4 regions of the Pseudomonas sp. BB438 genome follow, and region 1 is predicted to be linked to each of the others. Evidence: riboswitches for the same ligand, from Rfam matches in the RefSeq annotation. Region 1 holds a riboswitch; each other region holds the start of a gene.

Region 1 (5,432 bases):
ATTGGCTCGCTCACCAGCCCATCTCCATGAAGAACAGCGCGAACATCGCATCCAGCAGGATCACCACGAAGATCGACTGGACCACGCTGGACGTGGTGTGCTCGCCCACCGACTGCGCGCTGCCGCTGACGCGGAAGCCTTCCAGGCAGCCGATCACGGCGATGATGAAGGCGAACACCGGGGCTTTGACGATGCCGACCAGGAAGTGCTGCACGGCGATGTCGTTCTGCAGCATGTAGAGGAACATGCGCGGCGAGATGTCCAGGCTCAGTGCGCAGACCACGCCGCCACCGAAGATGCCGGAGATCATCGCCAGGAAAGTCAGCATCGGCAGGGTCAGCAGCAGGGCAAGTACACGCGGCAGTACCAGCAGCTCGACGGGATCCAGCCCCAGGGCCTGGATGGCGTCGATTTCCTGATTGGCCTTCATCGAGCCGATCTGCGCGGTGAAGGCACTGGCGGTGCGGCCGGCGAGCAGGATCGCCGTGAGCAATACACCGAACTCGCGGAGGAAGGAGAACCCCACCAGGTCGACCGTGTAGATCGCCGCACCGAACTTCTGCAGCACCGTGGCGCCGAGGAAGGCCACCACGGCGCCGACCATGAACGTCAGCAGGGCGACGATCGGCACCGCGTCCAGCCCGGTTTCTTCCATGTGTGCGGCCAGCGAGGTCAGTCGCCAGCGACGCGGACGCAGCAGGTTGCGCAGCAGCGTCTGCAGAGTCAGGCCGATGAAACCCAGCACGCCGATCAGATGGTCCTTGAACGTGAGCGAGGCGATGCCGATGCGCTCCAGCACATCGACCAGCGCATTGCCGGGCGGCGGGGCCTTTTCGTCGAGCCGGCACTGGGTGATCGCGCTGCCGACGGTTCGCAGCAGCGCCTGGCGTTCGGCGGGCAGGTTGCGGGCGATCTGCTCCAGCTGGCTCATGCGCGCGCCGCCGATGATCTCGGCGAGCAGGGCGGCGCCGGCGGTGTCCAGCGCCCCAAGACCGGTGAAGTCCAGCGCGCCGGGCGATTCGGCACTGCGCTGTGCGGCCACCTGAGCCTCGAGCGTGGCAAAGTGCGCGAGCGTCCAGTCACCGCTGACATGCATCAACGGCGGGGTGGCGGACGTGTCGTACTGAAGCTGGCCGGGTTGGGCGGTCGTCGTCATGACTCGCATTCTAGCGAACTTACGCGGCCTGACCACTTGACTTGTGTGAGGCTTTCTAGAGCCCTTGCCGCCTCGCGCAAGGAGCCCAGCGGCAGTCTGTTCAATTGACGCCCCAGGCCGCCAGCCACTAAGCTGCGCGCCTGCTTCAGGTGCTCTCGGCGCAAGCCGCGAGTGAAACAGGGAAGCCGGTGAAGTCGATGCGTTCGACCATTCCGGCGCTGCCCCCGCAACGGTAAGCGAGCTTCGAACCGCAAACTGCCACTGTGCCTCGGCATGGGAAGGCGCGGTTCTTCGGAAACGCCAGACGCTTCCTCTCGCAAGCCCGGAGACCGGCCTGCTGCATCGCATGGCATCGCGGGAGGCGCTGCCGACGCCGGCCCTGCGCCGCGCGTTGCCGTCCTCCGCCTGCCCCGACTGGTCAGTGCCGCGCGGGTGAGAGCGGCGGAGAATCCTTCAGGTGAATTCCCTATTCCTCAGGTCGACAGCCCTCGTGCTGGGCGACCACTGCTGCATGGCGCTTCTGCGTGCCTGCGGTGCATCCCTGCCCATTCCATCCCCCGTTCGCTGCCACCCGGCTGGCAGCCTGACGGCTGTGCCATCCCGTTCATCCGTACAAGCCGTTTCAGAAGGAACCTTGCCATGACTGAATCCCCGGAAAAGGACGAGCGCCATCGCTCGCGCATGCAGCGCAAGAAGGCGGTAGTCGACGAGAAGATCGCCCAGGCCCAGGGCGAGCGCGGCGTGTTTCTGGTCAACAGCGGCAACGGCAAGGGCAAGAGCAGCTCCGCCTTTGGCATGGTCGCCCGCGCGCTGGGGCACGGCATGAAGGTGGGCGTGGTGCAGTTCATCAAGGGCGCCGCCACCACGGGCGAGGAGGCGTTCTTCCGCCGTTTCCCCGAGGAAGTCAGCTTCCACGTGATGGGTGAAGGCTTCACCTGGGAAACCCAGGACCGCCAGCGCGACATCGCCAAGGCGCAATTCGCCTGGGACGTGGCGCGCCAGTTGCTGGCCGACCCCGAGGTCGGCCTGGTAGTCCTGGATGAGGTGAACATCGCGCTCAAGCACGGCTACCTGGAACTGGACACGGTGCTGGCCGATATCGCCGCCCGGCCGCCGATGCAGCACGTGGTCGCCACCGGGCGCGGTGCGCAGCCGGCGATGCTCGACGCCGCCGACACCGTGACCGAGATGGGCCTGGTGAAGCATGCCTTCAAGGCCGGTATCAAGGCGCAGAAAGGGGTGGAGTTCTGATGCCGTTCGTTGTGGCGGAGCGTGCCCGATGACCTCGCGCCAATGCCCCGCACTGTTGATTGCTGCCCCTGCATCCGGCCAGGGCAAGACCACCGTGACCGCCGCCCTGGCGCGCCTGCACACCCGCCTCGGGCGCAAGGTGCGGGTGTTCAAGTGCGGCCCGGATTTCCTCGATCCGATGATCCTCGCCCGCGCCAGCGACGCGCCGGTCTACCAGCTGGACCTGTGGATGGTCGGTGAGGACGACAGTCGTCGCCTGCTCTGGGAAGCGGCCGGCGAGGCCGACCTGATCCTCATCGAAGGCGTGATGGGCCTGTTCGACGGCTCGCCCTCGGCGGCCGACCTGGCGCGTCGCTTCGATGTGCCGGTGATGGCCGTGATCAACGGCCAGTCCATGGCGCAGACCTTCGGCGCCATGGCCGTTGGCATGGCGACCTACCAGAGCGACCTGCCGTTCTCCGGCGTGCTTGCCAACCGCATCGGTAGCCAGCGTCACCGCGACCTGGTGCGCGACAGCCTGCCGGAGTGGATTCGCTGGTATGGCGCGCTGCCGCGCGATACCGACGTGGAACTGCCCAGCCGCCACCTCGGCCTGGTGCAGGCTGATGAGCTGGCCGACCTCGACGTCCGCCTGGACGCCGCTGCCGATGCCCTGGCCGCCAGCGCGAGCACCGAACTGCCGCTGCCGGTGAGCTTTGCCGCGCCCGAACCGCGCAGCGAGTCTTCCCGCCTCGATGGCGTGCGCATCGGCGTGGCGCGGGACAACGCCTTCGCCTTCCTCTACCAGGCCAACCTCGACCTGCTGCGTGAGCTGGGCGCCGAGCTGGTGTTCTTCTCGCCGCTGCGCGATGAAGCGCTGCCGGACGTGGACAGCCTCTACCTGCCGGGCGGCTACCCGGAACTGCACCTGCAGGCGCTGGCCGAGAACCGCGCTATGGCCCAGGCGATCCACGCCCACCATGAGATGGGCAAGCCGATCCTCGCCGAATGCGGCGGCATGCTCTATCTGCTCGACGCGCTGACCGACGTGGCCGGCGAGCGTGCCGAATTGCTCGGTCTGCTGCCGGGCGAAGCACGCATGCAGAAACGTCTCGCCGCGCTGGCGCTGCAGGCGGTGGCGCTGCCCGAAGGCACCCTGCGCGGACACACCTTCCACCACTCGCTGCTGACCAGCAGCGAAGCGCCGTTGGCTCGTGGTGTCTGTCCCAACGACAAGCCCGTGGCCGAAGCGGTGTTCCGCCGTGGCCGGCTTACCGCCTCCTACATCCACTTCTACCTGCCGTCCGATCCGGATGCCGCAGTCGCCCTGCTGAAACCATGACCGAGCACGCCTACAGCCTTGAAGAGCGCGCCGCGCTCTACCGCGTCATCGCCGAGCGCCGCGACATGCGCCACTTCAGTGGGGGCGAAGTGGCGCCCGAACTGCTCGCGCGCCTGCTCGAAGCGGCGCACCAGGCGCCCAGCGTCGGGCTGATGCAACCGTGGCGGTTCATCCGCGTCACCTCGCGGGCGCTGCGTCAGGCAATCCACGGTCTGGTGGAGGAGGAGCGCGTGCGCACCGCCGAGGCACTGGGCGAGCGTTCCGACGCGTTCATGCGGCTCAAGGTCGAGGGCGTGCTCGATTGCGCCGAAGTGCTGGTGGCCGCGCTGATGGATGGCCGCGAGGCGCACGTCTTCGGCCGCCGCACCTTGCCGCACATGGACCTGGCCTCGCTGTCCTGCGCGATCCAGAACCTGTGGCTGGCCTCGCGCGCCGAAGGCCTGGGCATGGGGTGGGTATCGCTGTTCGACCCGGCTGCGCTGGGCGACTTGCTTGGCCTGCCGGTCGGTGCCGAGGCGGTGGCGGTGATCTGCCTCGGACCGGTCAGCGAGTTCTACCCGGCGCCCATGCTGGCCCTGGAAGGCTGGCGCCAACCGCGCGCACTCGGTGAACTGCTGTACGAGAACCACTGGGGAGAACAGCCATGAGCCTGGCCCTGCTGAGCGTCCTCGGCGTTGCGCTGGATGCCCTGTTCGGTGAGCCGAAGCGCTGGCATCCGCTGGTGGCCTTCGGGCGCCTGGCGGATCGGCTGGAGCGGCGGTTCAATCGTTCCCGCGCCGACGCCGGCAAGGACACTCCCGGCCTCGGCTGGCGCAGCCACGGCGTCACCGCCTGGATCATCGCCGTCATCCCGCTGACCCTGATCGCGCTGCTGCTCAGCCTGCTGCCCTATGTCGGCTGGGTCGTGCAGGTGCTGGCGCTTTACGCCGCGCTGGGCCTGCGCAGCCTGGGCGAGCACGCCGAGCCGGTAGCGCTGGCCCTGCGCGCCGGTGACCTGAACGAAGCACGCCTGCGCGTGGGCTACGTGGTCAGCCGCGAAACCGCCGAGCTGGACGACACCGCCGTGGCCCGCGCCGCCACCGAATCGGTATTGGAGAACGGCAGTGATGCGGTGTACGCCGCGTTGTTCTGGTTCGTCGTCGCCGGCGCGCCGGGCGTGGTGCTCTATCGCCTGAGCAACACCCTCGACGCCATGTGGGGCTACCGCAACGCGCGCTTCGAACGCTTCGGCTGGGCCGCGGCGAAGATCGACGATGTACTCAACTACCTTCCGGCGCGCCTGGTGGCATTCACCTACGCGTTGCTCGGCCACACCCGTCTTGCCCTGCGCTGCTGGCGCACGCAGGCACCGCAGTGGGACAGCCCCAACGCCGGCCCGGTGATGGCGACTGGCGCGGGTGCGCTGGGCGTATCGCTCGGTGGGTCCGCCCGCTACCACGGCGAACTCCATGAGCGCCCGCAGCTGGGCGAAGGCCCGGCGCCGACCGCCGTGGACATCTGGCGCGCGCTGGCCCTGGTGCGCCAGGGCGTGCTGCTGTGGCTGGTGGTCATCCTCATTCTGGGAGTGCTCTGATGCTCGAACATGGCGGTCGGTTGCGCAAAGCGGCGCAGCAATACGGCATTCCGCTCGCCGAGTGGCTGGACCTGTCCACCGGCATTTCGCCCTGGCCCTGGGCGCTACCCAGCGTGCCGACAGCAGCATGG
Region 2 (5,432 bases), 3.2 Mb from region 1:
ATAGACCGTCAGCAGCGGCCCGCGGTTGCACGGGAACTGGCAGCCGGTGCGGGTCAGCAGAGCGCCCTCGGCGTTCTCGTAGCGATCGAGTCGAATCAGCTCGCGGCGCAGGGTTTTCCACAATGGCAGCGCACCGCGCCGCACGCAGCGCGGCCCGGTGCAGAGGAACAGGTGATGCCGGTGCGGCGGCGGCGCGGACCAGTCCGGCTGCGAAGGCACCTCACCGACACCCTGGCACTCCAGCTGTTGCGCCGGATCGCCAATCGCCGCCAGCACCGCCGCCACATCCAGCCCGCGCCGGCCGAGCGCCGACGCCGTGACCTTCGGCGGCGGCGCCAGCGGAGCGTCCTCGAGCAGCCCGGCCAACTCGGCGCGCAACCAGTCGAGGTAGGCGCCGTCAGCGGTGGGTTCCAGGTCCACCAGCAGCAGCTCGCGATCCTCGGCCAGAAGCTCACGCACCCGCGCCCACAACGCATCGAAACCTTCGCCGGTGTCGATGCATTCGACACCGGCGAAGCGCGCCGCCACCTCGCGGTGCAGGCGCTCGCCCTGGGCACCGGCCAGCGGGCCGACCAGCAGGATGGCCTTCATCAGAAGCTGAAGGTGTAGCGCAGTTCGGCGGTACGCGGCCGGCCGAGGTTGTCGACCTGGCGGATACCGTTGCTGGTGCGGCCGGTGGCGTAGTCGCGGTCCAGCAGGTTCTCCAGCAGGAGGCTCAGGCGGTGTGCGCGGGCGGCGTCGAGGTAGCGATAGGCATCGCCGTCAAGCACGGTGTAGTGGCCGTAGTCGTCGTCCTGCGCGCTGACGATGGAGCCGACGTAGCGCGTGGCCAGGCCGGCGCCCCAGAGGCTGTCGTCATAGCCCAGGCGCAGGCGGGCAAAGAAGTGCGGGATGTTGTTCACCGTCACGCCTTCGCGGCTGTCCACCCGATTGCGCGTGGCGTCGGCGGAGAGCTGCCAGTGCCGGCCAACCTGCCACTGGCCGTTGGCTTCCACGCCGCGCACGGTGATCTCGCCGTTGCCGTTCACCCACTGGTCGCCCGCCAGGGTGATGAGGTCGGTGATCTCGCGGCGGAACAGGGTGACGCTGCCGCTCCAGGGCTGCTCGAACAGCTCGCCGGTGTAGTCCAGGCCCAGCTCGGCGTTGCGGCTGCGTTCGGGCTTGAGGTCGCGGTTGCCGACTTCGTCGCCCGGCTCGTTGACGAACAGTTGCTCGGCGGTGGGCAGCTTGAAGGCCGTGCCGAACTGGCCGCGCAGCTTGAGCTGCTGCGTGAGGTCATAGAGCGAGGTGAGCATCCACACGGTGGCGCCTTCGCCGCCGGAAATTTCCTCGCGGCGCACACCCAGGCTCGGGTGCCAGTCAGGCAGCGCCTCGATGTTCGGCCGCAGCTGGGCGTAGAGCGCGTGGGATTCGGCCTTGTCGTTGTCGATGATCAGCACATCGTCCTGGCCCTTGTACCACTGGCTGTCATTGCCGAAGACCAGCTCGTGACCGCCCGCAAGCCTGGCCTTGCCTTCGAGCTGCGCCCCCCAGTCGGTGAAGCCCCAGTAGTCGTTGTGGTTGAGCACCTGGGTGCCGCCGCCCTGCAGGTTGTAGACGCGGTCGTAGCGGGTGTCCCAGTCGTTGATGTGGGTCTTGGCGAACCAGCTGAAGTCGTCGCTGACGCTCTGCTGGAAGGTGGCCGTGGCGATCTGCTGCACGCGGTTGTTGCTGGTGTGGTGGTTGGACGTCGGGCGGGCGAAATCCAGCTCGGCGTCGGCGTACTGGTAGAACAGCTCCAGGCGCGAGGCATCGCCGATGGCCTGGATAGCCTTGGCACCGAACACATTGACGTCATAGGAGCGGCGCTTGTCGCTCACCGTGTCGGTCATGTCGCGGTCGCGGAACGGCTGGTAGCCGTCGGAGCGGTTGTGGCTGACGTAGGCCATCAGGCCGAGGTCGCCCAGGCCGTTCTGCACGATCTTTTCGGCGCGGGCATCGCCGCTGCGCCCCTTGAAGGTGTCCAGGCCGAGGTTCGCCTCACCGGACGCTTCGCGGCTGCGGGCGCTGCGGGTGACGATGTTGATCACGCCGGACACCGCCTGGGTGCCGAACAGCAGGCCCTGGCCGCCCTTGAGCACTTCGATGCGCTCCACCGCGGTAGTCGGCAGGGTGTCGATGTAGATGCCGCCGTAGAGGCGGTTGTTCAGGCGCACGCCGTCCAGCAGGATCAGCGTGTCGTCGTTGCGTCCGCCCAGCAGCGAGTAGGTGCCGTAGTCGAACGGCCCGTTCTTCGGCGCGACGAACAGGCCGGGTACATACATCTGCAGCACGCGCGTGATGTCGGCGCTGGGGCCGGCGCGCTCGATCTGCTCGCGGTCGATGACCTCCAGCTTGCTGCCGTAGCGGGCCATGTCGGCGACAGTGTTGGATTCCACCGAAGGCGCGCTGACGACTTCGTCGGCCAGGTCGAGCGGCGCCGCGACCAGTTGCGCGCTGAGGGCGCACAGGGGGAGAACAGGCATCCAGCGCAGGGCACGCCGGTTCTGTAACGGGAGTTTGGGTGACAGGGAGAAATGCAAGGTGATCGCCTCGAAATCGGGATTTCGCAGGCGGCGCAGCGACACCCGGAACGAGCGCGCCCCGGGAACCGGCTCACGCCCGCCCACCGCGGGTTTGCCAAACAGGTTCCAGGCCGGTCTCCGGGCTTGCGAGGGTCCTGGGGCATCCGCCTTCCCATGCTGGTGCACAGTGGCCTACTGGATGCTCCGCTCGCTTACCGTTGCGGGGGCAGCGCCGGACTGATCGCACGAGGGCGACGCACCGGCTTCCCGTTTCACCCCACGCACGGCGGCGGGGGGCACCTGAAACGGGGCGCATCTGAACACCGAGCGCCCGAAAGCGTCAAGCGCGGGGCTTGGGCAGGATGTTGCGGAGGAGGCGCGAACGCGCGGCATCAGTGCCAGGGATCGTAGGTGCCGAAGCTCCAGATGTGCCCCTCCGGATCACGGCAGGTGAAGCCCTGGCCGCCGTAGTCCTCGTCCTTGATGTCGATGACGATCTGCGCCCCGGCGTCCACGGCCGCGCGGTACGGCACCTCGGCGTCCTTCACCACCAGGTAGATGCTCTGGGTACAGCCGCCGACCTCGTCGGGCTGGCGCATCAGCCGGCCGTATTCGTTGTCGTGCAGCGACCCGAGCATCACCAGCCCGCTGCCGTCGGCCAGCGCCAGTTGGGCGTGGGCGATGCCGCCGTGCTCGTCGGCGACCACCAGTTGCCGCTGAAAACCGAAGGTCGCGCACAGCCAGTCGATAGCCTGGGGCGCGTCGCGGTAACGCAGGCAGGGAATGACACTGGGGCGGGCGATGGGAGCGGGCGTGGACATGGCGATCTCCGGGCAAAACGAACGCAATGTTCTGAGCATAGTCACCCGCTTTTCACACCTCAGCGCTGCGCGGCGACCAACAGCAACATGGGACGCTCGCGCTCCTCGGCGAGTGCCGGATCGGCCTGCACCTGCCCGGCGCTGGGCCCCCAGTCCTCGACATGGCGCACGCTCAGCCCCGAGCCAATCACCGCATTGAGGACGCTGCCGAGGGTGCGGTGGTACTTGAGCACGCCCTTGGCCAGCCAGTCGGTGCGACGCTCGCCCTCGTCCTGGTAGTGGTCCACCGGCCAGCAGCGGCGACCGTTGGCATCGACGATCCAGCCAGGCGCCAGCGAGGCCATGTAGATCGGGTGCTCGATGGAGAACACCAGGCTGCCACCGGGGCGCAGCGCGTCGTGCACGTTGCGGAAGAAGTGCGGCAGGTCTTCGAGGTAATGCAGGACCAGCGAACTGTAGGCCAGGTCGAAGGCTGCGGTGGGCAGTTCGAGCTGGTCGAGGTCGGCGTGGAAGTAACTGACCTGCGCGGCCTCGGTGGTTTCCCGCGCGCGGTCGAGCATCTTCTGCGAGACGTCCAGCCCACTCACGGTGCGGGCGCCCTGCTCCGCCGCATAGCGGCAGAACCCGCCGTAACCGCAGCCGAGATCGACCACGTCGAGGCCCTCCAGCGGCGGCAACAGGGCACGCAGCGCGGCCCATTCCGGCGCGCCGTCCAGCCCGTGCTGCGAGCGTGGCAGCTGGGCGTAGGCCGCGAAGAATTCAGGGTTGTCGTAGATGTTCTGCGCCATGGATCGGCACCTCCTTTCTGACGGACCAAGGGCCGATTGTCTGCGTCAAGGACGGGGCCGGCAACCCGATGAGGTCAATGCGGCGGCAATCGAAGCGCAAATTCCTGCAAGACCGTCGGTCAGGTCAACCGTAGTGTCAGGACTCCATTTCCAAGGAGAAAGACACCGTGACCCAGCGCCAATCGATCAACCTGCAGGACAAGCTCGGCCGCATCACTGAGACCTGGCAACCGCGCGTGATCGCCGAGATGAACGACTACCAGTTCAAGGTGGTGAAACTGCTGGGCGATTTCGTCTGGCACAGCCACGCCGACACCGACGAGGCCTTCATCGTGCTGGACGGCGAGCTGCGCATCGACTTCCGCGACGGCCCGCTGACCCTGCGCGCCGGCGAGCTGTACGTGGTCCCCCGCGGCGTGGAGCACAAGCCGTATGCCGAACGGGAGGTGCAACTGATGCTGATCGAACCGCGCGGCGTGCTGAACACCGGCGATGAGGGCGGCGAGCGCACGGCGGAAAACGACCGCTGGATCTGATCAACCCCTGCCGGCAAGGTCGTTCGGCTTTGCCCCAAAGCGCTTGCGATAGTCGCTCGGCGCCATCCCGGTGATCTTGCGGAAGGTGCTGCGGAACGAGCCCGGATCGAGGTAGCCGACCGTGTAGGCGATGTGGTCCACCGTGCCATTGGTGAACTCCAGCAGCTCGCGCGCCTTGCCAACCCGCAGGTGCTGACAGTACTCGGTGGGCTTGAGCCCGGTGGCCGCGCGGAAGCGGCGCAGGAAGGTGCGCTCCTCCAGGCCGGCCTGGATGGCCATGGCGGTCAGGCTGACGTCCACCGCGCCGTTGCCCTGCAGCCAGTGCTGCACCTTGAGGATGGCGGCGTCGCCATGCCCCAGCAGCGGCGCGAAGTTGCTGCCGCATTGCTGCGCGCTGTCGCTGTGTTCCACCACCAGGAAACGCGCGGTGCGGTTGGCGACGCTCGGGCCGAGCAGGCGGTCGACGATGCGCAGGCCCAGCTCCGACCAGGCCATCAGCCCGGCGGAAGTGATCAGGTCGCCGTCGTCCACCATGGGCTTGTGCGCTTCCAGACGTACGCGCGGGAAGCGTTTGGCGAAGGCCTCGGCGCCGCTCCAGTGGGCGGTGGCACTGCGCCCGTCGAGCAGCCCGGCTTCGGCCACCAGCAGGCCGCCGATGCACACCGAACCGACGATGGCGCCCTCGCCATGGCGCGCCGCTAGCCAGTCGGTGAGGTTGCGCAACGGGGCGGCGTCGGGCAGCCC
Region 3 (5,432 bases), 2.3 Mb from region 1:
CGATGCGCCGGGCGAAGGCGAGTGCGCGGGCGCACACCGCATCGCCCAGGGCAATGCCCTCCGCGCGGCACAGCGCCAGCGCCTGCTGGCTGGTGTTGGCGTCGCGCATGCGCTGTTGCAGGTCAGATGACGCGCCGATGTCCGCCGCCCACTCGGCCAGTTGCGACAGGTCGATGCTGGAGTGGCGGCTGTGCAGATCCATGTGGCCGGCGGCGAGCTTGCTGATCTTGCCGAAGCCACCGCAGATACTGAAGCGCTCCACCGGCACCTTGCGCAGGTGCTTGAGCGCGGCGCCGACAAAGTCGCCCATCTCGATCAGCGCCGTGTCATCGAAACCGTAGCGACGGCGCATGGCATCCTCGCTGGCGTTGCCCGTGCAGGCGGCGAGATGGCGGAAGCCGTTGGCGCGGGCGACGTCGATGCCTTGCTGGATCGAGGCGATGTAGGCCGAGCAGGAGAACGGCCGGACGATGCCGGTGGTGCCGAGGATCGACAGCCCGCCGAGAATGCCCAGGCGCGGGTTCATGGTCTTCAGCGCCAGCTCGGCACCGCCCTCGACATGGATAGTGACGTCGAAGCCGCCGGCATAACCGCACTCGGCGGTCAGGGTGGCGAGGTTGTCGCGCATCATCTGCCGCGGTATCGGGTTGATCGCCGGCTCGCCCACCGCGAGCACCAGCCCCGGTTTGGTGACGGTGCCGACACCCTCTCCAGCGTAAAAACGCACGCCCGGCTCATCGCTCAAGGCGACGCGCGCGAAGACCAGCGCACCGTGGGTGACGTCCGGATCGTCGCCGGCATCCTTCAGCGTGCCCGCTTCGGCACCACCGGCGGTCAGCCTGCAGAACTCCAGGCGCAGGGTCGCGCTGCGCTCCTTCGGCAAGGCGATCTGCGCGGCGTCCAGCGCGTCACCGGTCAGCAGCAGGCGCGCCGCCGCCAGACTGGTAGCCGTGGCGCAGCTGCCGGTGGTATAGCCGCTGCGCAGCGGGCGGGGCTCTTCGGGCGTTTCTTCACGCATGGGCGTCACGCATCGTCAGTCGACCAAGGGCTTGCGCACGTCCAGCAGCGTGATCGGCAACGCCGCGCGCCAGGTGTCGAAGCCGCCCAGCGGCTGGGCCTGGGACACCGACAGGCGGGTCAGCTCGCCACCAACGCGGGCACGCCAGCTCAGTAGCATGGACTCGCTTTGCAAGGTGACGGCGTTGGCCACCAGCCGGCCGCCGGGCTTGAGTTGCTCCCAGCACTGCTCGAACACGCCGGGCAGGGTCACGCCGCCGCCGATGAAGATTGCATCGGGGCGCTCCAGCCCGTGCAGTGCCTCCGGCGCGGCGCCGCAGACCAGTTGCAGCGCCGGCACGCCGAGGGCGTCGCGGTTGAAGCGGATATGTGCCTGGCGACCGTCGTTGGCTTCGATGGCCAGCGTGCGGCAGCTCGGATGCGCGCGCATCCACTCGATCCCGATGGAGCCGCAGCCGGCGCCGACGTCCCAGAGCAGCTCGCCGGGCTTGGGCGCCAGCCGCGCCAGGGTCACGGCCCGGACATCGCGCTTGGTCAGTTGGCCGTCATGGCGGTAGGCGTCGTCTGGCAGGCCGATGGTCAGGGGCAGGCGAACGGCATCCGCGCCAGCCACGCAGTGCACCGCCACCAGGTTCAGCGCAGCGGCCTCGCCCAGCGACCAGTCGCTGGCCAGCCCGTCGATGCGGCGCTCCGCCTCGCCGCCCAGGTGCTCCAGCACGCTGAGGCGGCTCGCGGCGAACCCCCGTTCGCGCAGCAGCGCAGCGATAGCCGCCGGGCTATCGCCGTCACTACTGAGGATCAGCAGCTTCACGCCGTCGTGGATCTGCGCATGCAGTGCGGCCAATGGGCGCGCCACCAGCGACAGCAACGTGCAGTCCTGCAACGCCCAGCCCATCCGCGCCGCCGCCAGGGAGGCGGAGGACGGCGCGCAAAGCACGCGCATTTCCTCGGACGGAATCTGACGAGCCAGGCTCGCACCGACGCCGAACAACATCGGGTCGCCACTGGCCAGCACGCAGGTCGGCTCGCCGCGCCGGCGCAGCACCGGCTCCAGGCTGAACGGGCTTGGCCAGGCCTGGCGGCGAGCGCCCAGGCAATGCGGCAGCAACTCCAGCTGGCGTGGCGCGCCAATCACGTCGCTGGCGGCAAGCAGGGCGCGACGTGCAGCCTTGCCGAGGCCGGCATAGCCGTCCTCGCCGATGCCGACGATGGTCAGCCAGGGCGTCATGAAAATTCCTCGAGGGTGCGACGATCGATCCGACGGGCAGGCTTTTCCTGCCTTCGGGCAAAGCAGGCATAATACCCGCTTCGTCGGTGCTCGTAGGACGCTTCGCCTTTCGCGGTGAGGTTTCCCAGAGCCGAAGAGGGAACACGGTTAAGCCGTGGCTGCCCCCGCAACTGTAAGCAGCGAGTCCGCGCAATGCGGCGATACGAGAACAGCGTTCCGTGTCGCCGGTCAGGCCACTGGGTAACCGGGAAGGCCGCGCCGGATGAGGACCTGCCAGCCAGGAGACCTGCCGACGAAACCAGTCGCGTGTGCAGACATCGAGCGGGGTGTATCGGTGTCGTGAAGTCCCTTTTGGGGGATTCGCAGGTCACCGCGACCCAGCCCTGGTGACCTCAGTGCACGACACTTCCGCTTTGCCCGTCCGTCCGCATGCCTGCCCCGGCCTGCTGCGCATCGTGGCCTCCCGCGATGGCGGCATCTGCCGTATCAAGCTGCCCTGTGGGCAACTCGACGCCAGCGCCGCGCGCGCCATCGCCCTGGCCGCCGAGCGGCATGCCGACAGTGTGCTGGAAGCGACCAACCGCGCCAACCTGCAGATTCGTGGCGTGCATGCCGGGACCGAGAATTCGCTGAGCCGCGAACTGCTGGCCGCCGGCCTCGGCCCGCGGGAACTGGCGTCGGACGATGTGCGCAACCTGCTGGTCAGCCCCGCGCTGGGCCTGGATGCTTGCACCGCCCTCGACGCGAGCCCGCTGGCCCATCAACTGCTCGACCTGCTGGAAAGCACCCCGCGCTTCCATGGCCTGTCACCCAAGTTCGGCATCCAGCTGGACGCGGGGGAGGCATTGGCGATGCTGGACCACCCCAACGATCTCTGGCTGTCCGCCATGTCCGACGACGCGGCACCGCTGTTCGCCTTCGGCCTGGCTGGCTGTCCACCGCAACGCGAGGGCGATCGTTCCGCCCTTGGCGCCGTAACCGCCGAGCAGGTGCCGCTGCTGGTGGAAAGCCTGCTGCACCTGTTCCTCGATCTCGCCGGCGATGGCCAGACGCGCATGCGCCACTTGCGCGAGATGCTGCGTGACGACGTGCTGCTGGAACGGCTGCAGCAACGCCTGCCCTTCCAACTGCAACTCGGGCTGGCTGTGGATAACTGGCGACGTCCTGCACCGCAGGCGTTCGGCCATCTCGGGATTGCGCCCCAGCGCCAGCCGGAGCGCGCCATGGTCGGTGCGGGATTCGTCCTCGGGCGACTCGACAGCACCACGCTGTTCGGCCTGGCCGATCTCGCCGAGCGCTTCAGTGGCGGGCAGCTGCGCCTGACGCCCTGGCAGAGCCTGATTCTCCCTGACGTGGCGCAGGCCGACGCCGCCGTCGCGCTCGGCGCCCTGGCCAACCTCGGCCTGCTGATCGATGCGGCCCAGCCGCTGTCGCGCCTCGTCGCCTGCAGCGGCTCCAGCGGTTGCGCGCGCGGGCTGGCCGACACCAAGGCCGACGCCCTGCGCCTGGCCGAACGCCTGCGCCACGCGCCGCCTGCCGGCGTACACCTGTGTGGCTGCCCGCGCTCCTGCGCCGCCGCCCACGTCGCTCCCCACACCCTGCTGGCCGTCGCCGACGGCCGCTACGACCTGTTCCGTCGCGCCGATGGCGTGGCCGGCTTCGGCCTGCCGCTGGCGCGCAACCTTTCCCTCGAGGCCGCCGGCGATCTGCTGGCCGCCCCCGGAGCCTCCACTGATGCTTGATTACATTCGCGACGGCCAGGCGATCTACCGCCAATCCTTCGCCACCATCCGCGCCGAAGCCGACCTGTCCGGCATCCCTGCCGACCTCGAGAAACTCGCCGTGCGGGTGATCCACGCCTGCGGGATGGTCGACGTCGTGCAGGACCTGCGCTTCTCCGAGGGCGCCGGAGCCATCGGCCGCGCCGCACTGGCCGCCGGCGCACCGATCCTCTGCGACGCACGGATGGTCGCCGAGGGCATCACCCGCGCCCGCCTGCCGGCGCACAACGAGGTGATCTGTACCCTCAACGACCCGGACGTCCCGGCGCTCGCCCGCGAGCTGGGTAACACCCGCTCGGCGGTGGCGCTGGAGCACTGGCGCGAACACCTGGAAGGCAGCGTGGTGGTGATCGGCAACGCGCCGACCGCCCTCTTCTACCTGCTGGAAATGCTCGATGCCGGTGCACCGAAACCGGCACTGATCCTCGGCTTCCCGGTGGGCTTCGTCGGCGCCATGGAGTCCAAGGAAGCCCTCGCCGCCGACAGCCGCGGCGTGCCCTACGTGATCGTCCGCGGCCGTCGTGGCGGCAGCGCGATGGCCGCCGCGGCGGTGAACGCCCTGGCCACGGAGGTGGAGTGATGACCGGCCGCCTCATCGGCCTGGGCGTCGGCCCGGGCGACCCGGAACTGCTGACCCTCAAGGCCCTGCGCCTGCTGCGCGCGTCCCCGGTCATCGGCTACTTCGTGGCCAAGGCCAAGCACCACGCCGGCCAGGGTGGCAACGCCTTTGCCATCATCGAGCAGCACCTGCTCGACGAGCAGCAGCGTCTGCCGCTGGTCTACCCGGTCACCACCGAGAAGCTGGAGCCGCCGCTGACCTACGAAGGCGTGATCAGCGACTTCTACGACACGGCCGCCGAGCAGGTGGCGATGCACCTGGATGCCGGCCGCGACGTGGCGGTGATCTGCGAGGGCGACCCGTTCTTCTACGGCTCCTACATGTACCTGCATGACCGCCTTTCGGACCGGTATGACACCGAAGTCGTACCCGGCGTCTGCTCGATGCTCGGGAGTGCGGCGGTGCTCGGCGTACCGCTGGTGTACCGCAACCAGAGCCTGTCGGTGCTGTCCGGCGTGTTGCCTGAAGACGAACTCAAGCGCCGCCTGGCCGACGCCGATGCGGCAGTGGTGATGAAGCTCGGCCGCAACTTCGACAAGGTTCGCCGCGTGCTGCGCGAGCTGGGCCGTGACGGCGGCGCCCACTACGTCGAGCGCGCGACCATGCGCGAACAGCGCATCGTCGCGCTGGACGACGTCGACCCGATGGCCTCGCCGTACTTCTCGATGATCGTCATCCCCGGCCAGCGGTGGAACGGCTGATGCGCGCTGCCATCGTCATACTCGGCCAGGGCGCGCTGGCCACCGCGCGACGCCTGCAGGGCATTTATCCACAGGCACGCGTGCTG
Region 4 (5,432 bases), 2.4 Mb from region 1:
CTCGTCGAACACCGAGGACTCCGCACTGGTCAGGTCGCCGATCAGCGGCCCGGCAATCAGCTCGACCATGGTCGCCAGCGCCGAGCCCTTGTGCCCGCCGAAGGTCAGCATGGCGCCGTCGAGCACGGCGCTCGGGTCGGTGCTGGGGTTGCCCTGGGCGTCGATGCCCCAGCCCAGCGGGATCGACTTGCCCTCGCGCTCGTGCAGCTGGATTTCCCCGCGCGCCACCACCGTGGTGGCGAAGTCGAAGACATATGGATCGTTTTCACCGCGCGGCCAACCGAAGGCGATGGGGTTGGTCCCGAACAATGGCCGGGTTCCACCGGCTGGTGCCACATAGGCCTGCGCCGGCGTGACTGCCAGCGCGACCAGGCCCTGGGCGGTGATCCGTTCGATTTCCACCCATAACGCCGAGAAATGCACGCAGTGGTTGATCGCCAACGCGGCCAGGCCCTGGCTGCGGGCCTTCTCTGCCAGCGTCGGCAGACCGAGGTCGAACGCGCACTGGGAGAAACCGCCCTTGGCATCCACGCGCACCAGCGCGGGCGCAGGCTCGGACAGCTCCGGCACGGCATCGGGCACGACCTTGCCGGCACGCACGGTGTGAATGCAGCCCAGCAGCCGCCACACGCCGTGGGACGTGCAGCCATCGCGCTCGCCGGCCAGCACGGTGTCGGTCACCGCCTGCACGTGGGGTTCACTGAAGCCGTTGTGGCGCAGGATCGCCACCGACAAGTCGCGCAATTCATCCAGGCTCATTCGGGTCACGCCATTCTCCTCGAGTGCTGAAAAAGCTGCGGCAATCCGCCGCCGGTCGGTGATCCTGTCTACCATGGCGCCTCGCACCCTGCACCGCTTGCGCGCAATCGCCGGTGGCGGCGACGATTTCGGCACAGCCCTGCGCCCCCAACCCGACCATCCGGTCGTCCGAAGGATTGGCCCCACGTTGCTTGGGCCAATCCGGAGCTTCGGGTAAACTTCCGCATCTTTGCCTTCTCATAACGATCAGCCTGATGCCCACGACGTTTCACGAGATTCCCCGCGAGCGCCCTGCCACGCCCCTGCTCGACCGCGCCAGCACGCCGGTCGAGCTGCGCCGGCTGGGCGAAGCGGAGCTGCTGACGCTCGCTGACGAACTGCGCCAGTACCTGCTGTACAGCGTCGGCCAGACCGGCGGCCACTTCGGCGCGGGCCTGGGCGTCATCGAACTGACAGTCGCCCTGCACTACGTCTTCGACACCCCGGATGACCGTCTGGTGTGGGATGTGGGCCACCAGGCCTACCCGCACAAGATCCTCACCGGTCGCCGCGAGCGCATGGGCAGCCTGCGCCAGAAGGACGGCCTGGCCGCCTTCCCGCGCCGCTCGGAGAGCGAGTACGACACCTTCGGCGTCGGTCACTCCAGCACCTCCATCAGCGCCGCCCTCGGCATGGCCATCGCGGCACGCATGCAGGGCTCCGGGCGCAAGTCGGTCGCGGTGATCGGCGACGGCGCACTGACTGCCGGCATGGCCTTCGAGGCGCTCAACCACGCGTCGGAGGTCAAGGCCGACATGCTGGTGATCCTCAACGACAACGACATGTCGATCTCGAACAATGTCGGCGGCCTGTCCAACTACCTGGCCAAGATCCTCTCCAGCCGCACCTACAGCAGCATGCGCGAAGGCAGCAAGAAAGTGCTCTCGCGCCTGCCCGGCGCCTGGGAGATCGCCCGCCGCACCGAGGAATACGCCAAGGGCATGCTGGTCCCCGGCACGCTCTTCGAGGAACTGGGCTGGAACTACATCGGCCCCATCGACGGCCACGACCTGCCGACCCTGATCGCCACCCTGCGCAACATGCGTGACCTCAAGGGCCCGCAGTTCCTTCACGTGGTGACCAAGAAGGGCAAGGGCTTCGGCCCCGCCGAGATCGATCCGATCGGCTACCACGCCATCACCAAGCTCGAACCCGAAGGCGCCCCCGCCCACGCCGTGCCGAAGAAGGCCGGCGGGCCGAAGTACTCCAGTGTGTTCGGCCAGTGGCTGTGCGACATGGCTGCCCAGGACCCGCGCCTGGTCGGTATAACCCCGGCGATGAAGGAAGGCTCCGACCTGGTCGCCTTCGCCGACAGGTTCCCCGACCGCTACTTCGACGTCGCCATCGCCGAGCAGCACGCCGTGACCCTGGCGGCCGGCATGGCCTGTGACGGCGCCAAGCCGGTGGTGGCGATCTACTCCACCTTCCTGCAGCGCGGCTACGACCAGTTGATCCACGACGTCGCGGTGCAGAACCTCGACGTGCTGTTCGCCATCGACCGCGCCGGTCTGGTGGGCGAAGACGGCCCGACCCACGCCGGCAGCTTCGACCTCTCCTACCTGCGCTGCATCCCCGGCATGCTGGTGATGACGCCCAGCGACGAGAACGAACTGCGCAAGCTGCTGACCACCGGCCATCACTTCGAAGGCCCGGCGGCGGTGCGCTACCCGCGCGGCACTGGCCCCAACGCCCCCATCGAGGCAGCGCTGGAATCGGTCGAGATCGGCAAGGGCGTGGTGCGCCGTGAAGGCACGGCCGGCAAGGTCGCCTTCCTGGTGTTCGGCGTGCAGCTGGCCGAAGCGCTGAAAGTGGCCGAGCAGTTCGACGCCACGGTCGCCGACATGCGCTTCGTCAAGCCGCTGGACGAGGCACTGGTGCGCCAGCTGGCCGCCAGCCACGAGTTGCTGGTGACCATCGAGGAGAACTCGGTGATGGGTGGCGCCGGCGCCGCCGTCAGCGAATTCCTCGCTCGCGAGAACCTCCAGCAGCCGATCCTGCACCTGGGCCTGCCGGACTACTACGTCGAGCACGCCAAGCCTGCGCAGATGCTTGCGGAGTGCGGCCTGGACGCCGCCGGCATCGAAGCCTCGGTGAAGGCGCGCCTGGAGGCCCTCGGCAACCGCTGAGACCGATCGGCGCATCCCTCCCCCGGAGTATTGCCAGCAACGGGCGCACCGACTAAGGTGCGCCCGTTTTCGTTCGAGGTAACGGGAAGCAGGTGAAAGACCTGCGCTGCCCCCGCAACGGTAACCGACGCACTCCCTGCGGGCGTGCAGCATCGCCATGAGCCACTGCACGAATGTGGGAAGGCGGCGATGTGACGTCGGCAGCCCGGAGACCGCCCTCGACACGCCCCGACAGGTGTTGCGGAGGGCCGCACCGTCAAGTGCGGCCTGCCGCCCTTGCCACGCCCTCCTCGAAAGTCATCCGACCGCTTTTGAGGACGCTCCATGAAACTGACCCGACTCGCCCTGGCCACCAGCCTGCTGCCCGGCATGGCCTTCGCCGCTGGCGACATCTACACGCTCTCCGACCAGGTGATCACTTCCGCCCGCCAGGCCCAGCCGCGCGCCGAGGCCACCTCGGCCAACAGCGTGTTCACCCGCGCCGACATCGAACGCCTGCAGGTGCGCAGTGTCCCCGCCCTGCTCGCCCGCGTGCCCGGCGTGCAGATGGGCAGCTCCGGCGGCGTGGTCTCCTACTCCGTGCGTGGCGCCAGCACCGCGCAGACCCTGGTCCTGGTGGACGGCCAGCGCATCGCCTCGGCCAGCAGCGGCATCGCCCGCCTGGACTACCTGAGCATCGACAGCATCGAGCGCGTCGAAGTGACCCGCGGCCCGCGCTCAGCCCTGTACGGCGCCGACGCCATCGGCGGGGTCATCCAGATCTTCACCCGCCGCGGCGAAGCCGGCCTGCACCCCGAAGTGCGCCTGGCCGCCGGCAGCCACGGCACCTTCGAGCGCAGCCTGAACCTCTCCGGCGGTGACGCGCAGACCCGCTACAACCTCGGCGGCAGCCTCGACGAAAGCCAGGGCTGGGACCGCACCAGTGACAACGTCGGCGCCGACAACGACCACGATGCCCAGCGCAACAAGGCCGTGCACCTGAACCTGGACCATCGCTTCAGCGAGGACTGGAAGGCCGGCCTGAACCTCAACGACCAGCGCGGCAAGAACGAATACGACGACGCCTACAATTTCGAGCCGGGTTCGCCCCGCGACGAATTTCGCGTCAGCAGCTACAGCGCCTACCTCGACGGCCAGATCACGAAAATCTGGAACAGCCGCCTGGAACTGGGTCGCAGCTTCGACCGCAACAAGGCCGTGGGCGCTGCCGACAGCTGGAACAACGGCACGCTGGAAACCACCCGCCATTCGGCGAGCTGGATCAACCGCCTGCAGCTGGACGACGCCAACCAGTTGGCCCTGGGCGCCGACTGGTACGAAGACCAGGTCGACGGCACCACCGCGTTCGCCGACGACCAGCGCAGCAACCGTGCCTTCTTCGCCCAGCACAGTTTCAAGGGCGACAGTTTCGGCACCGAGCTGGGCATCCGCCATGACAACAACCAGGCCTACGGCAGCCAGAACAGCTGGAACGCCGCCTTCAGCCTGCCGGTGGGCGACAACCAGACCTGGATCGCCAGCTACGGCGAGGGCTTCCGCGCACCGACCTTCAGCGACCTCTACTACCCCGGCGCGAGCAACCCGGACCTCAAGGCCGAGACCTCGAAGACCTACGAGCTGCAATGGCGCGGCGACATCGAAGGCACGCACCTGGAGGCCTCGCTGTACCGCACCGAGATCGACGACATGATTGCCTGGGACAGCAACAGCAATCAGCCGGAGAACATCAACAAGGCGCGCATCGATGGCTTCGAGGCCAGCGTCGCCCGCGACGTGCTCGGCTGGCAGGCCGCGCTCGGCCTGAGCCTGATCGACCCGCGCGACCGCGACACCGGCCATACTCTGCCGTACCGCGCGCGCCGTACCCTGAGCCTGGACCTCGACCGCCAGTTCGGCGTCTTCGGCGTCGGTGGCACCTGGCGCGCGGTCAGCCAGCGCTACGACGACGCGGCCAACACCCGCGAGCTGTCCGGCTACGGCGTGCTCGACCTGCGCACCAGTTGGCTGGCCAGCAGCGAGATTCGCGTCGACCTGAAGCTGGATAACGTCCTGGACCGCGACTACACCCTGGGCGACTACCTGCGCCCGACCAGCCCCACCGACTACTTCGGCGAAGCCCGCCCCTACCAGGAACCCGGCCGCACCGCGCTGCTGGCGGTGACCTGGACGCCGGAGCTGTAAGGCCACATCGGCATTTCCCCTGTAGGAGCGGCCCATGGGGCGCTCCTACAGGGAGCATCGGTGCGCGGGCTATTCGCGAGCAAGCTCGCTCCTACAGGTTCGAATTACACCGACAGACCGCGCTGCTCGTCGCAGGAGCGAGCTTGCTCGCGAACCCGCACGGCAGCGGACTCAGCCCAGAAGCCCCGCCATCCGCCCGAGCTCCGCGCAGTCCTGCGCGTGCCAGTCGGTCAGCTCCGGCCAAGGGTTCTCGGTGAGGTTCACCAGCGCGCTGTGCGCACCCGCGGCGCGGGCGCAGTAGAGGTCGAAGCGGTAGTCGCCGACCAT

What was found. A riboswitch is a leader RNA that binds a small molecule or an ion and turns the genes downstream of it on or off. The one in region 1 is predicted to bind cobalamin.
Region 2: another riboswitch for cobalamin. It lies ahead of AC1ZV1_RS07450 (TonB-dependent receptor plug domain-containing protein); the one in region 1 lies ahead of cobO (cob(I)yrinic acid a,c-diamide adenosyltransferase).
Region 3: another riboswitch for cobalamin. It lies ahead of cobG (precorrin-3B synthase); the one in region 1 lies ahead of cobO (cob(I)yrinic acid a,c-diamide adenosyltransferase).
Region 4: another riboswitch for cobalamin. It lies ahead of AC1ZV1_RS04195 (TonB-dependent receptor domain-containing protein); the one in region 1 lies ahead of cobO (cob(I)yrinic acid a,c-diamide adenosyltransferase).

What each region holds. Positions count from the first base shown of each region.
Region 1 is NZ_CM170001.1:5,039,252-5,044,683, reverse strand. Features, by position in the region: gene AC1ZV1_RS23220 (ABC transporter ATP-binding protein) at 1-14, opposite strand, end outside; gene AC1ZV1_RS23215 (ABC transporter permease) at 11-1,156, opposite strand; cobalamin riboswitch at 1,287-1,508, shown strand; gene cobO (cob(I)yrinic acid a,c-diamide adenosyltransferase) at 1,796-2,407, shown strand; gene AC1ZV1_RS23205 (cobyrinic acid a,c-diamide synthase CobB) at 2,436-3,728, shown strand; gene bluB (5,6-dimethylbenzimidazole synthase) at 3,725-4,375, shown strand; gene cbiB (adenosylcobinamide-phosphate synthase CbiB) at 4,372-5,301, shown strand; gene cobD (threonine-phosphate decarboxylase CobD) at 5,301-5,432, shown strand, end outside.
Region 2 is NZ_CM170001.1:1,595,521-1,600,952, reverse strand. Features, by position in the region: gene AC1ZV1_RS07455 ((2Fe-2S) ferredoxin domain-containing protein) at 1-591, opposite strand, end outside; gene AC1ZV1_RS07450 (TonB-dependent receptor plug domain-containing protein) at 591-2,504, opposite strand; cobalamin riboswitch at 2,656-2,862, opposite strand; gene AC1ZV1_RS07445 (VOC family protein) at 2,936-3,364, opposite strand; gene AC1ZV1_RS07440 (class I SAM-dependent methyltransferase) at 3,424-4,152, opposite strand; gene AC1ZV1_RS07435 (cupin domain-containing protein) at 4,320-4,688, shown strand; gene AC1ZV1_RS07430 (GlxA family transcriptional regulator) at 4,689-5,432, opposite strand, start outside.
Region 3 is NZ_CM170001.1:716,318-721,749, reverse strand. Features, by position in the region: gene AC1ZV1_RS03495 (cobalt-precorrin-5B (C(1))-methyltransferase) at 1-1,018, opposite strand, end outside; gene cbiE (precorrin-6y C5,15-methyltransferase (decarboxylating) subunit CbiE) at 1,034-2,245, opposite strand; cobalamin riboswitch at 2,313-2,553, shown strand; gene cobG (precorrin-3B synthase) at 2,632-3,987, shown strand; gene AC1ZV1_RS03480 (precorrin-8X methylmutase) at 3,980-4,606, shown strand; gene AC1ZV1_RS03475 (precorrin-2 C(20)-methyltransferase) at 4,606-5,346, shown strand; gene cobJ (precorrin-3B C(17)-methyltransferase) at 5,346-5,432, shown strand, end outside.
Region 4 is NZ_CM170001.1:860,933-866,364, reverse strand. Features, by position in the region: gene AC1ZV1_RS04205 (Ldh family oxidoreductase) at 1-759, opposite strand, end outside; gene dxs (1-deoxy-D-xylulose-5-phosphate synthase) at 1,014-2,924, shown strand; cobalamin riboswitch at 2,966-3,142, shown strand; gene AC1ZV1_RS04195 (TonB-dependent receptor domain-containing protein) at 3,249-5,105, shown strand; gene AC1ZV1_RS04190 (HAD family hydrolase) at 5,277-5,432, opposite strand, start outside.